DNA from 3 places in the Streptosporangium sp. NPDC001681 genome. Region 1 is predicted to be linked to each of the others. Evidence: riboswitches for the same ligand, from Rfam matches in the RefSeq annotation. Region 1 holds a riboswitch; each other region holds the start of a gene.

Evidence for each region. Region 1 has a riboswitch for S-adenosylmethionine ahead of ABT130_RS43315 (FAD/NAD(P)-binding protein). Riboswitches for the same ligand answer to the same signal wherever they lie in the genome.
Region 2: another riboswitch for S-adenosylmethionine. It lies ahead of thrC (threonine synthase); the one in region 1 lies ahead of ABT130_RS43315 (FAD/NAD(P)-binding protein).
Region 3: another riboswitch for S-adenosylmethionine. It lies ahead of ABT130_RS20620 (aminotransferase class V-fold PLP-dependent enzyme); the one in region 1 lies ahead of ABT130_RS43315 (FAD/NAD(P)-binding protein).

What each region holds. Positions count from the first base shown of each region.
Region 1 is NZ_JBEOZN010000177.1:8,390-11,657, forward strand. Features, by position in the region: gene ABT130_RS43305 (enoyl-CoA hydratase-related protein) at 1-751, shown strand, start outside; gene ABT130_RS43310 (DUF402 domain-containing protein) at 767-1,288, opposite strand; SAM riboswitch class IV at 1,341-1,453, shown strand; gene ABT130_RS43315 (FAD/NAD(P)-binding protein) at 1,579-3,268, shown strand, end outside.
Region 2 is NZ_JBEOZN010000229.1:3,046-6,313, reverse strand. Features, by position in the region: gene ABT130_RS46260 (cold-shock protein) at 1-38, opposite strand, end outside; gene ABT130_RS46255 (MoaD/ThiS family protein) at 396-671, opposite strand; gene thrC (threonine synthase) at 694-1,986, opposite strand; SAM riboswitch class I at 2,001-2,143, opposite strand; gene ABT130_RS46245 (S1 family peptidase) at 2,342-3,268, opposite strand, start outside.
Region 3 is NZ_JBEOZN010000042.1:56,241-59,508, forward strand. Features, by position in the region: gene ABT130_RS20615 (NADH-quinone oxidoreductase subunit D) at 1-167, opposite strand, end outside; gene ABT130_RS20620 (aminotransferase class V-fold PLP-dependent enzyme) at 185-1,525, opposite strand; SAM riboswitch class IV at 1,578-1,693, opposite strand; gene ABT130_RS20625 (TerC family protein) at 1,901-2,644, shown strand; gene ABT130_RS20630 (cytochrome P450) at 2,785-3,268, shown strand, end outside.

The sequences.
Region 1 (3,268 bases):
GATCGAGCGGGGCGTGCTGACGCTGACGTTCAACCGGCCGGACCGGCTCAATGCCTGGACCGACGAGATGGGCCGCCGCTACTTCGACCAGCTGGCCGAGGCGGAGAAGAATCCCGAGGTCCGGGTGATCGTGGTCACCGGGGCGGGCAGGGGCTTCTGCGCCGGGGCGGACTTCCAGACGCTCACCGCCATCCAGGACGGCTCGTACGCGGGGGAGCCCGACCGGCGTCCCAACACCTTCCCGACCACGATCCGCAAGCCGATCATCGCCGCGGTCAACGGCGCCTGCGCCGGGCTCGGCATGGTCCACGCCCTGGTCTGCGACCTGGTCTTCACCGCCGCCGAGGCCAAGTGGACCACCGCCTTCGCCCGGCGCGGCCTGGTCGCCGAGTACGGCCTGTCGTGGATCCTGCCCCGCCTGGCCGGGCAGGCCAGGGCCATGGACCTGCTGCTCTCCGGGCGCACCTTCACCGGTGCCGAGGCCTGCGAGCTGGGCCTGGCCAACCGGGCGGTGCCGGGAGAGCGGCTGATCGAGGAGACCTTGGCCTACGCCCACGAGCTGGCGACGTACAGCTCTCCGGCCTCGATGGCCGTGATCAAGCGTCAGATCTGGGGCGACTGGCAGCGAACCCTGGAGGCGTCGGAGTCGGCCGCGGCGCGCCTGATGGTCGACTCCTTCACCCGGCCGGACTTCGCCGAGGGCGTCGCCAGCTTCGTCGAGCGCCGCGTCCCCGGCTTCCCGCCGCTGTAGTCACTCCGGCGCATCTCAGCTGACCAGGGTGAGCCAGCGCGGGGCGGCGTCGAAGGGGGCCGTGCGGGCGGTGACGGCCTCCATCAGCCAGGCGGCCGAGGCGCGGGCGCTCCGGACGACCTCGGGCGGGTAGGCGTACCTGACCCGGTGCTCCTCGAACTCGTCCTCGTCGTCCAGGAAGACCCGGCTGGTGCGGCCCTTCGCCAGGTTCCGGCGCGTCCGGATCACGTCGAGGTCGAGGTCGACCATGGTGACCTCGCCGTCGCTCCACCGTGGCACGGTGGAGATGTCGCAGTAGATCTCGTGCTTGTGCGGGGCGGAGTTGAAGGCGGCGGTCCACCAGGCGTCGCGGGGGAAGAGCATCACGAAGGCGTGCGGGGAGGCCACCTCGGGCCCGTGGCCCTTGCGGCCGACGGAGTTGGCCGCGCAGCCGGTCCATACCCCGTGTTCGTCCTCGCCGAGCAGAAGGCCGCTGTGGTTCCAGTGCAGTGATCCGTCGTATTTGCGGTAGACCACCTTCACCATCTCATAGGACATTCCCCAACATTAAGCCTTGACAGAGATCTATGTATTTCCTACCTTCTAAATAGGTTAAGAGTGTCAGTGCGAAGCCCCGGCTGGCTGACCGGCAACCCTCGCACCGCGGCGGGGTGCCCCCGGGGGAGACCTGGCGGCACGGTCGGCGTGCCGCAAGCGCGGACCCCCTCACCGGGGTCACCGAGACATGTCCGGGAGTGCCACATGTCGAAGACCAGCACACTGAACTGCGCGAGCCCCATCGACCCCGACACCCACGGCCACTACCGGCCGCACCGTAGAGCCGCCGTATGAGCGCCTCGATCGCCGTCGTCGGCGCCGGCCCGACGGGCACCTGCCTGGTGGAGCGCATCTGCGCCAACGCCGCCGACCTGCTCGGCTGGCCCTCGCTCGACGTCCACGTGATCGACCCCCACCCGCCGGGGGGCGGCCGCGTCTGGCGCCGTGACCAGCCCGAGCTGCTCTGGATGAACTCCGCCGCCGCCGACGTGACGCTCTTCACCGACGAGTCGGTGCGCTGCGAGGGGCCGATCCGTCCAGGCCCCACGCTGGCCGAGTGGCTGGGCGGGGACCCCGGCGCCTTCGCCTCCCGCCCGGCCCAGAACGGCTACCTCTCCCATGTCTTCAGGCACGCGGTGGCGACCGCCCCGCGCGGGGTCCGGGTGCACGTGCACCCGGTCCGCGCCGTCGATCTCGCCGACATCCCCGGCGGCCAGGCGGTACGGCTGGAGGACGGCCGGACGATCGAGGTCGACGCGGTGATCCTGGCCCAGGGACACGGCGACGTGACCCCGAACGGGGAGGAGCGGGCGCTGGCCGACCTGGCCGCGCGCGGCGGGCTGCGTTACCTGCCCACCGGATACGCGGCCGACCTCGACCTGGACGGCATCCCCGCCGGAGAGCCGGTGATCGTGCGGGGGATGGGGCTGGCCTTCGTCGACCTGATGGTGCTGCTCACCTCGGGCCGGGGCGGCCGGTTCGTCCGCGAGTACGACGGGGAACTGGTCTACCTGCCCGGCGGGCGGGAGCCCCTCCTGCACGTGGGATCGCGGCGCGGCGTGCCGTACCACTCCAAGACCGGCTACCCCTTCGAGGGCGCACACCCGCCGGTGCCGCGCTTCCTCACCCGCGAGGCGCTGGGCGAGGGCCCGTGGAACTTCCGCCGGGACGTGTGGCCGCTGGTCGCCAAGGAGCTCGCCTTCGCGTACTACCACGAGCTCATCACCGCCCACCCCAAGCGCGCCAGGCTGGACTGGGCGGCGTTCGCGGAGGCGTTCGCCGATCAGGAGTGGCGCAGCCCGGGTATGCGCAAGCTGATCCGTACGGCCGTGCCCCGGCACCTGGACCGGCTCGACTTCGACCGGCTCGACCGGCCGTTGGCGGGCATCAGGTTCGGTGACCGGGCGGGGCTGCAGAAGTGGATGCACGGCTACCTCGCGGTCGACCTGGAACGGCGCGCCGACCCGGCGCACAGCGCCGACCACGCCCTGATCCTCGGGCTGCTCTCCGTCTACGGGGTCCTGGCCGAGCTGGGCGTCTCCGATCCGTGGTTCCACGGGTTCTTCAGCTACCTCGCCAGCGGCCCGCCGGGACCCCGGCTTGCGGAGCTGCGCGCCCTGGCCAAGGCAGGGGTGGTCACCTTCCTCGGCGCCGACCTCAAGGTCGACCACCACGAAGGGCGCTGGCGGGCACAGAGTCCCACCGTGCCCGGCGGCGTGACGGCCACGACCCTCGTCGAGGCCAGGCTGCCCGCGCCCAGCGTGAGCCGGGCCACCGACCCGCTCATCGGCGCGCTCCGCGACCGGGGCGAGCTCGACGAGAAGTCGGGGCTGGTGAACGTGCGGGCCGCGGACCGCCGCCTGGTCGACAGGTCCGGCACCCCGCACTCGCGCAGGTTCGCCTTCGGCCCCTGGGTCGCCGGCGGCCAGGTCACCGGCGGTTTCGCCAGGCCCCGCCGCAACGCCCCGCTCTTCCGCCACG
Region 2 (3,268 bases), on a different contig from region 1:
TTGTCCGCGTTGAACCATTTGACGGTGCCCTGCGCCACTTGCGACTCCTCTTACTGGACTTAAGGACGACGCCCATTCCTCGCGCGAAGTCCTCAATCTCCGGGGCGGACTTCGCCACATCGATCGTCCTCGACCATACCTGTGGGAACCGGTAGGGCAACAGAGTCAAGCACCAAACTAGCTCTTTACAAGAGCATTTAGTACGAGAACACAGTTTGACTATCACTATTAGTTAGTTAAAGATTACATTATCTTTCCCCACCGCGAATACCGGTTTACGCCACAAAGCAGGACACCCGCACGCGGCCGGAGCCGGGCGGGTGTCCTGGAGAGGCGTCGCGAGCGCCCCGGAAGGTGAGGCGGGTGCGACCGGCGCAGTGCGGGCGGGGCGGGACTCAGCCTCCGGCGACCGCCGGGATGATGGAGATCTGGACGCCGGAGGGCGTGGCCGTGTCGAGGTTGTCGGCGAAGCGGACATCCTCATCTCCGACATAGACGTTGACAAAACGGCGAATCTTGCCCGTTTCATCAAGAATTCGGGCGCCGATCCCCGGGAAGTCCGCGTCAAGCTTCTGGAGGACGTCGCGCAGGGTCTCACCCTCTCCGGTCACCTCGGCAGCACCATCGGTGTAAGTCCGGAGAATCGTCGGAATCCGCACGGAAACGCTCATAATTCAGTACCTTTCACGATTTCTAGGCGATTGCCGCACGGAATGCGTCAAGAGAGGGGCGGATCACGGCGGTGGGGCGCGCCTCGGCGGCCACCGCGTCGAGGGTCTTGAGACCGTCGCCGGTGTTGAGGACCACGGTCTCCGCCTCCGGGTCGAGCCTCCCTGTCGCGACCAGCTTGCGAAGCACGCCGACGGTGACACCTCCGGCGGTCTCGGCGAAGATGCCCTCGGTCCTGGCCAGCAACCGGATCGCGTCGACGATCTCGGGGTCGGTGACGTCCTCGACCGCGCCGCCGGTACGGCGGGCGATGTCCAGCACGTACGGGCCGTCGGCGGGGTTGCCGATCGCCAGCGACTTGGCGATCGTGTCCGGCTTCACCGGGCGGATCACGTCGTGGCCCGCCTTGTAGGCGGCGGAGACCGGGGAGCACCCCTCGGCCTGGGCCGCAAAGATCTTGTACGGCCTGTCCTCGACGAGACCGAGCTCGATCAGCTCCTTGAAACCCTTGTCGATCTTCGTGAGCTGGGAGCCCGACGCGACCGGCACGACGATCTGGTCGGGAACGCGCCAGCCGAGCTGCTCGGCGATCTCGTACGCCAGCGTCTTGGAGCCCTCGGCGTAGTACGGCCGCAGGTTGACGTTGACGAAGCCCCACTTCTCGCCCAGCTCGTCGCCGATGAGCTCCGAGCAGAAACGGTTCACATCGTCGTAGGTGCCCTCGATGCCGATGAGCCTGCCCCCGTACACGGAGGCCATGACGACCTTGGCCTGCTCCAGGTCGGCGGGGATGAACACGCAGGCGTCCAGCCCGGCCCGCGCGGCGGCGGCGGCAGCGGCACCGGCCAGGTTGCCGGTGGAGGAGCAGGAGAGGGTGTGGAAGCCGAAGTTACGGGCCGCCTCGACGGCGATGGCCACCACGCGGTCCTTGAAGGAGTGCGTGGGGTTGCCGGAGTCGTCCTTCACGTGCAGCGAGCGCATGCCCAGTTCACGGGCGAGGTTGCCGGCGTTGACGAGCCTGGTCCAGCCGGGCTCCATGTTGGGCTTGGTGGCCACGTCGGCGGGGACGGGCAGCAGCGAGCGGTAACGCCAGATGTTGGCCGGCCCCTCGGCGATCTGCTCCCGGGTCACCCGCCCGAAGTCGTAGGCGATCTCAAGGGGCCCGAAACACTCGGCACAGGCGAAGCTCGGGCCGAGGTCGTAGCGGGCACCGCACTCGCGACAGGACAGGGCCACGGCGGGGCCGAACTGCTGGTTTTGCGTGTCTTCGACACGACCAAGCGAGGCGGTGGTGTTCTCAGTGGTTGCGAGCGCCATGAAGCGAGGCCTTTCCCTCATCTTCGTCTGCGGACCACCCTGGTCACAGACCGGAATTGGCACCTGTCCCGGCTGACCTCGTGTCGATCACGAGTCTTGAACCGGGATGGTTGCCGGGGCTTCGCAGGGCCGATCCCTCCACCCCTCTGGATGAGCAAATATTCAGTTGGAAACCTGACACGCAGGTCCTAAGCACTCTACATCGCCGTACCGCCGCCCCGGCCACCTGTCTCACTCTACGAGACATGACGTGTTACCTGACGGACAGAGCTCCCCGGCCCCAGGGGCGCTCCGCCACTGCCCGCAGGCACCGCACCACGGTGGACGTCCCGTGGAACCTCCCGCGGAAGGCGGGTCAGGGGGCTTTGGTCTTCAGTGTGTAGGGGCTGGAGCCGCTCACGGAGACCACCTGGTAGCGGTAGAAGCCGGGCGGGCCGGTGTAGCTGATCTGCTCGTCGGGGCCCGCGCCCTCGGAGGTGGCGACGGTGGTCCAGCTCGACCGTTGCCACCTTTGGAGGTAGAGGTCGAAGTCGACGCCGTCACCGCCGTCCAGGCAGGCGGAGTGCGTACCGGCGACGGCGGCCCGGTAGTACCGGCTCGGCTGGGAGACGGACTGACCGTTGTTCAGCGTGCCGGTGTAGGTCTTCGGGTAGCCGCTGCAGTCCTGCTTGCCCGATGGAGCGGTGCCCGGGGAGATGTCACCCGACGAGCTGGCGGTGCTGTCGGTCAGCAGGGTCAGGTCGTAGGCGGTGAGGATCTCGTTGAGCGGCTGGAAGTAGGTGACGCCACCCGTGGTGCAGTCCCCGGAGCCGCCGGAGGTGACTCCCTGGGCCTGGTCCACCGAGATGAACGAACCACCCGAGTCACCCGGCTCGGCGCAGACACTGGTACGGCCCAGGCCGTGGATGGTGCCCTGGGGGTAGGTGACGCTGGCACTGAGCTGCCGGATGAGACCGCAGTGCCAATCGGTGGTGGAGCCGGACCGGCAGATCGAGGCACCCTCCAGGGCCGGCCTGGAGCCCGCGACGGGCACGGTACCGCCGACGCCGTTGCTCACCACCGGCTTGGGGCTCCAGCCGGCGTTCACCGCGACCCAGGCATAGTCGTTCTCGGGAAAGGACGACGCCCGGAAGACCCCCTGGGGCACCCGGTTGAAACCGGTGGTGGCATCGCCGGTCTTACCGCAGTGACCGGCACTGACGAAACCCGCCTGGGTCCCGCGCATCACCGAGAAACCGACGGAGCAACGACTCGCGACACCGACGTAGTAGGCGTCACCACC
Region 3 (3,268 bases), on a different contig from region 1:
TCCCCGTCCAGGGTGAGCCGCAGCCGCAGCACCCCGTGCGTGGACGGATGCTGCGGCCCGATGTTGAGGATCATGTCCTCGGTCGCGAGCTCCTTGCCGCGCGCTTCCCGCACGGCGGCGGCACCCGCCCCCATCCCCACGCTCAGCTCACGGCGAGGCTCGTTCATATGCCTATGCTGTCACGTCAGCCGCGCGAGGCAAGATCCCGCAGTGCGGTGATCAGCCGGTCGACGTGCTCGGAGGTGGTGCCGATGCCGATGGAGGCGCGCACCGCGGAGGCGGTGGGGTCGTCGCAGCCGCCGTCCTTGGCGTCCAGCAGGTGCCGTACGAAGGGGTGGGCGCAGAACTTGCCGTCCCGGACGCCGATGCCGTAGTCGCCGGCCAGGGCCTCGGCGACCTCGCGGGCGGTGCGGCCGTCCACCACGAAGGAGACGATGCCGACGCGCGGATGGTCGGGCCCCCACAGGGACAGCTCCTGCACGCCGGGGACGGAGGCGAGGCCCGCGCGCAGCCGGTCGAGGAGGCGCTCCTCCTCGCGGACCAGCGGGGTCCAGCCGGTGGCGGTCAGGGCGTCGCAGGCCGCGGCCAGCGCGATGGCGCCCAGAACGTTCGGGGTTCCGGCCTCGTGACGGGTCTCGGGGTCGTCGTGCCACTCGGTCTCGTCGTCGTTCACCGCCTTCACCGCCCCGCCGCCCCGCAGGTACGGCTCGGCGTCGGCCAGCCAGTCGGAACGGCCGATCAGCGCGCCGGTGCCGAACGGGGCGTAGAGCTTGTGGCCGGAGAAGACCACGTAGTCCAGGTCGAGCGCGGTCAGGTTGAGGCGGCGGTGCGGGACGAGCTGCGCGGCGTCGACGAGGACGCGGGCGCCGTGGCGGTGGGCGATGTGGGCCAGCGCGGCGATCGGCCAGAGCTCCCCGGTGACGTTGGAGGCGGCGGTCACGACCAGCAGCTTGGGGCCTTCGACCGAGGCCAGGGCCTCGTCGGCGGCGCGGACCGCCTCGCCGGGGAAGGCGGGGGCCGGCAGCCGCAGGGCGCGCTCCCAGGGCAGCAGCGAGGCGTGGTGCTCGGTGTCGAAGACCACGGCGGTGGTGCCCTCAGGCAGACTGCGGGCCAGCAGGTTGGTCGCGTCCGTGGTGTTCCTGGTGAAGATCACCGAGTCGTCGGGACGGGCACCGACGAAGGCGCGTACCGTCTGCCTGGCCTGCTCGTAGCGGGCCGTGGTCAGCTGGGACGCGTACCCGGCGCCTCGGTGGACGCTGGAGTACGCCGGGAGCGCGGCGGCGACGGCGGCGCTCACCGGCTCCAGACAGGGGGCGCTCGCGGCGTAGTCGAGGTTGGCGTATCGGACGAGCCTGCCGCCCCTGACCGGAACCTCCAGGTCGGAGCCGAGCACGGCGGGGATCGGCCGGTCGCCGGACGTACGGGTCGCGGGGACGGTCACCGGGGTGGTCCCGAGGGCGGTCGCGGGGGTGGCCGCGTCGGCTGCGTCGGCGGCGGTGGCGGTGAAGATCGTCAGTGCGGACACGCCAGGGCTCCTTCGAGGTCATCGGACCCCAACCCATGGCATAGGTGCCTGGAGCCCGCGCTTGTCCGGCACACCTCGTGCCGGACCAGGTCCTCACCCGGGGCACCCCGCCGCGGACGCGAGGGTTGCCGGCCAGCGAGCCGGGGCTTGTCACTGGCACTCATGACCTACGGGGGAACTATAACCGACGTCTGGCGGGAATTCGCAAGTGCTGTCTCTCATGTTCGGGAACTCATGAGGAGTCCCGTTCGTCTGGGCAGTGAGCCTGGTGGAGCCGGGCGGCTGGTGATGTTTGTCCTGGTAGTGGCTGAATAATGCCGAACGACGGGTCTCGTCGTGCCGGTGGTGATCAAGTGGAACCGGTTGGAGGCACGGATGTTGGATTGGGTGACCAACCCGGAGATCTGGATAGGGTTCGTCACCCTCGTCGCCCTGGAGATCGTGCTCGGCATCGACAACATCATCTTCATCTCGATCCTGGCCGGAAAGCTCCCGCCCGAGCAGCGCGACAAGGCGCGCAGACTGGGCCTCCTCGCGGCCCTCGTCAGCCGGTTGGCGCTGCTGCTGGCGCTGGCGTGGGTGGTGAAACTCACATCGCCGCTCTTCGAGGTCCTCGGCCAGCCGATCTCGGGACGGGATCTCATCCTGCTCGCCGGTGGTCTCTTCCTGCTGGGCAAGAGCGTCATCGAGATGCACGACAGCATCGAGGGCAAGACCGGGCACGGCAGCGCCAAGGTCGCGGCCTCCTTCGGCTCGGTGATCGCCCAGATCATGCTGCTGGACATCATCTTCTCCCTCGACTCGGTCATCACCGCGGTCGGCATGGTCGACCAGCTCGGTGTCATGGTCGCGGCCGTGATCGTCTCGGTCCTGGTGATGCTCTTCGCCTCGGGCCCGATCAGCCGCTTCGTGGACAAGCACCCGAGCATCAAGATGCTCGCCCTGTCGTTCCTGGTGCTGATCGGCGTCGTGCTGATCGCCGAGGGCCTCGGGCAGCACATCTCCAAGGGCTACATCTACTTCGCGATGGCCTTCTCGCTCATCGTGGAGCTGCTGAACATCCGGCTGCGCACCAAGACGGCCCAGCCGGAGAAATCGGACAGCCCGACCGAGGTGTAGCGGCCTGTGGCGGGCTGTCGAACGTCGGCGGACGGTTCAGCCTCAGGAGGCGATGGCGCTGGGGCCACCGGGCATCCGTCTGCCCAGCTCCAGGGGGCGGAACAGACAATTGACGCATGGGGCGACATTACGATGTCCGTGTGCGCTTTGATCCCTGGAATCCGGAATTCGTCGCCCATCCGTACGACGTCTACGACGAGCTGAGGCGGCAGCGGCCGGTCAGCTTCTTTGAACCGACCGGCCAGTGGCTGGTCGCCCGGCACGCCGACGTCAACGCGCTGCTGCGCGACCGTCGGCTCGGCCGCTCCTACCTGCACGTGGCGACCCACGCCGAGTTCGGCAGGCCCGACGACCCCGAGTTCCAGGACCCGTTCTGGCGGGTGGTCAGGGCCGGGATGCTCGACGTCGAGCCGCCGGTGCAGACCCGGCTCCGGCGCCTGGTCTCCAAGGCGTTCACCCCGCGCATGGTCGAGGCGCTCCGCCCCAAGGTCGCCGAGATCGCCGGGGGACTGGTGGGCCGTTTCGTCGAACGCGGCGGTGGAGACCTGATCTCCGAGGTCGCCGAACCGCTCCCGGTGACCGTGATCGCGGAGATGCTCGGCGTGCCCGAGGCCGACCGGCACC